2 regions of the Zhongshania aliphaticivorans genome follow, and region 2 is predicted to be linked to the other one. Evidence: predicted binding sites of a transcription regulator. Region 2 holds the regulator's gene; the other holds the start of a gene.
The links. Region 2 encodes sigma-54, which starts transcription at its own class of promoters, with help from an activator protein. Its sites were predicted from a motif close to TGGCACANNNNTTGCNNT; they were not measured.
Positions count from the first base shown of each region.

Region 1: the regulator sigma-54 is predicted to act here: its motif matches at 1,111-1,128, upstream of glnA (glutamate--ammonia ligase).

Region 1 covers NZ_CP014544.1:374,968-377,175, forward strand. The annotation lists gene glnA (glutamate--ammonia ligase) at 1-999, opposite strand, end outside; gene thiI (tRNA uracil 4-sulfurtransferase ThiI) at 1,327-2,208, shown strand, end outside.
Region 2 covers NZ_CP014544.1:3,327,072-3,329,279, forward strand. The annotation lists gene lptB (LPS export ABC transporter ATP-binding protein) at 1-227, shown strand, start outside; gene AZF00_RS14745 (RNA polymerase factor sigma-54) at 370-1,866, shown strand; gene hpf (ribosome hibernation-promoting factor, HPF/YfiA family) at 1,948-2,208, shown strand, end outside.

The DNA of each region.
Region 1 (2,208 bases), 1.3 Mb from region 2:
TGCCAGCATTACTGGTGCTTCAAAACCGGGAACCAGACGCTTATACGAGTTGGTAGAGGCGTTGGTGAAGGCGTTAATAGCGCGGGCGTGCTTGATGATGCCGCCAATGTAGAACAGGGCGGTTTCAGACAGGCCGCCGTACACGTCACCGGCAAATAGATTGGTGCCGTCTTTGCTTAGAGACATGTGAACGTGCATGCCGCTGCCGTTGTCGCCAACGATAGGCTTAGGCATAAATGTTGCGGTTTTGCCGTAGGCGTGGGCAACATTGTGTACGCAGTACTTGAGGATTTGTACTTCATCCGCTTTTTTAACGCAGGTGTTTGGGCCAACGCCGATTTCACACTGACCAGCTGTGCCTACTTCGTGATGGTGTACTTCAATGGTCAGGCCCATATCGGTCATGGCATTACACATGGCGCCACGCAGGTCGTGGAGGCTGTCGACTGGTGGTACGGGGAAGTAGCCGCCTTTAACCCCTGGGCGATGGCCGGTGTTGCCTTCTTCAAAGTTGTCGCCTGATTTCCAAGCCGCTTCGTCAGAGGCAATCGCATAGCTAGCGCCTTCCATTGAAACTTTCCATTTAACATCGTCAAAAATGAAAAACTCGGGCTCGGGGCCAAACAGTGCGTTATCGGCAATGCCAGATGCGCGCATATAGTCTTCGGCGCGTTGGGCGATAGAGCGTGGATCGCGGTTGTAGCCCTGCATAGTAGATGGCTCTACGATATTGCAGCGGATGATAATAGTAGATTCTTCGGTAAAGGGATCCAGGACTGATGCGGTGTCGTCAGGCATCAGGATCATGTCGGATTCGTTAATGCCCTTCCAGCCGGCAATGGATGAACCGTCAAACATTTTGCCGTCTTCAAAAAAGCTTACGTCGACTTCAGTGGCTGGAATGGTGACGTGTTGCTCTTTGCCCTTGGTATCGGTAAAGCGCATGTCCGCCCACTTCACGTCATTTTCGGCGATTAACTGCAGAGTGTTCTCTGACATTATGTTCGTCCTCCAGATAGAGAGAGTAAGATTGAATTCGGCATCGCCGAAGGGTTATCGATTATATTCGTATTGTATTGTGCAGCATAGCGGCACAATCTGCGAACTGAAAAGGCAAAAAACATGCCGGTTTTATACTGTTTAATGGTGTTGCATTTAAAGGGTTTGCTATGATTTTGCTTAAACCTTGTGCGTGGTGGCAAAATAATTGCACTGTTATGGTGCTTGCTCTGAGTTAGTGCGCCAACTTGGGGCGAATTCCTTGGGCTGCCACCTGCGGGGTGGAGAGGGTATAATGCTTGGCCCCTCATCGTCGCGATTCTTTAAATGAAATTCCTCGTTAAATTATTTCCTGAAATCATCATCAAGAGTAAGCCTGTTCGTAAGAAGTTCACCAAACAGCTGCGTGACAATTTGCGTAAATTACTTCTGCCTCTAGATCCCAATTTGGAAATTATTCGTGATTGGGACCGAATAACCATCGAAACCGCCAGTCGGGATCCGGAGGTTTTGGCGGGCTTTGTTGCGGTGCTCAGTAATACGCCGGGTATTGCGCATATTGTTGAGGTGCTTGAATACCCGCTGGTGGACGTACACGATATTTTTGAAAAAACTCGGCTTGCCATTGGCGATAGTCTGCGTGGTAAAAGCTTTGTGGTGCGCTGCAAGCGGGTGGGTAGCCACGATTTTAACTCCAGTGAAGTTGAGCGCTATGTTGGGGGTGGTCTGAATCAGCACATTGAGTCAGCGGGCGTTGATTTGCACAATCCGGATGTAACTGTGCGTATTGAGGTACGTCAAGATCTTGTCTACATCGTTAATCGTCGTATAGAGGGTTTGGGTGGTTTTCCGCTAGGTACGATTGACGCTGCGGTATCTTTGATTTCTGGGGGCTTCGATTCGACGGTTTCCAGTTACCTGACCATGAAGCGGGGTATGCGCACCCATTTTTGCTTTTTTAATCTTGGTGGCCGCGAGCACGAGGTGGGGGTAAAAGAAGTTGCCTTGTATCTTTGGCTTAAATACGGCGCCTCTCACCGGGTGAAGTTTGTCAGTGTGCCGTTTGAGGATGTCGTCGGCGAGATTCTGAAAAATGTTGAGAACTCGCAAATGGGGGTCATCCTCAAGCGCATGATGCTGCGTGCAGCCTCAGAGGTAGCGGCCCAGCTGGAAGTGTCTGCGCTCGTTACTGGCGAGGCGGTGGCCCAG
Region 2 (2,208 bases):
GGGTAGACCCGATCTCGGTGAACGACATTCAAAATATTGTAAAGCACTTGCAAGCGCGGGGCATTGGGGTACTCATCACTGACCACAACGTCAGAGAAACCCTCGATATTTGCGACAAAGCCTATATCGTTGGCGAAGGCCGTATCGTTGCCGAAGGGGACGCCAACACCGTATTAAGTAATCAGATTGTCCGTGACATTTACTTGGGCGATAAATTTACTTTATAAGTTATGCAATGAGTAAATGAGTCGGCACAGGTATTGCAGGAGATGATTGTCCCGACTACACTGAGAGTGAGGCATAATTGTTGCCGGTAGAGTAAAACCTATTACTCGTGTTGCCATCACCCCGTTGTAGAAGCCGCTGCCTATGAAACAATCGCTACAGCTCAAAGTCGGTCAAAGCCTGACCATGACACCTCAGCTGCAACAAGCGATTCGCTTATTACAACTCTCTACCCTCGACCTCCAACAAGAAATACAATCAGCATTGGACTCCAATCCACTGCTTGAAATCAGTGATGACAGCGACGATTTTGAAGTCAATACCGAACCCACATCCGCCGAACCCAAAAAAGCAGAGAAAAGCAGCGACCAAGAGACCGAAGCCCCGCAGCCCGAAGCAGACACTGAATGGGCCGAACGCAGCGACATCCCTGACGACCTGCCGGTAGACAGCCAGTGGGACGACGTTTACCAAACCAGCGGCAGTAGCAGCGGCTCCGGCAGCGGTTCGGCAGCGGAAGACAACGACTACAGCAACGACTATCGCAATTCCAGCGCCGACTCCCTGCAAGACCATTTACGCTGGCAGCTAAACCTCAGCCGCCTATCTGATATTGACCGTTTAATTGCCGACGCCATCATCGACGCCATCGATGACAATGGCAGGTTAACGGTCAGCGCAGAAGAACTTGTCGAAGGCTTTGCCAGTGACGAAATCGAAATCGAAGAGTTCAATGCGGTTTTACATCTTATTCAGCAATTTGATCCACCGGGCGTAGCCGCCCGCGACCTGCAAGAGTGTTTATTGATTCAGCTCAAGCAATTACCCGCCGACACCTATTTAGTTGAAGAAGCCCGTCTTGTCGTGAGCCAATATATGGCGCAATTGGGCAATCGCGACTATAACCAGATAATGCGTCGCTGCCGCTTAAAAGAAGATCAGCTTCGCGACATCATAAAACTGGTGCAATCGCTCAACCCCACACCGGGTGACAGCATTGGCGCCGACGAAACTGAATATGTCGTCCCCGATGTGTTTGTAAGCAAAAAGGACGATCGCTGGCTGGTGGAGCTGAACCCTGATATTGCACCCAAAATTCAAATTAACGCACACTACGCGGCACTGGCCAGAAAGAGCAGCAATAGCAGTGATAACGACTATATCCGCGACAATCTGCAAGAAGCGCGCTGGTTTATCAAAAGCCTACTCAGCCGCAATGAAACTCTAATGAAAGTCGCAACCAAAATTGTTGAATACCAACGCGGCTTTTTAGAATACGGCGAAGAAGCCATGAAACCCCTGGTTTTACACGATATTGCCGAAGCGGTTGGCATGCACGAATCCACGATTTCACGGGTAACGACCCAAAAATACATGCACACCCCAAGAGGCATTTTTGAGCTTAAATTCTTCTTTTCCAGTCATGTATCAACCGACACCGGCGGTGAGTGTTCATCGACCGCTATTCGCGCGTTAATTAAAAAGCTGGTGGCGGCAGAAAACCCCCGTAAACCGCTAAGCGACAGTAAAATTACCGACTTACTCGGCGATCAAGGCATTCAGGTTGCCCGCCGCACCATTGCAAAATATCGAGAATCACTGGTTATTCCGCCCTCAAACGAGCGGAAACGACTGGTATAGTGGCAGTGCCCCTGTTACGGTCATTGTCGTCATACACGCGCCGTGAGGCGCTAGTTATTTTCAGCGATGAAGGAGCAAAATATGCAGATTACTGTTAGTGGTCACCACGTTGATGTTACCCCGTCTCTTCGCGATTACGTCAATACCAAGCTCGGCAAACTTCAACGACACTTTGACAACATCACTAATACCGACGTCACCCTGTCAGTAGAAAAGCTGATCCAAAAGGCCGAGGCCACCGTGCACGTCGCCGGCGCCGACCTATTTGCCACCTGCGAATCGGAGGATATGTACGCGGCGATCGACAGCCTGACCGACAAACTCGATCGACAATTAATTAAA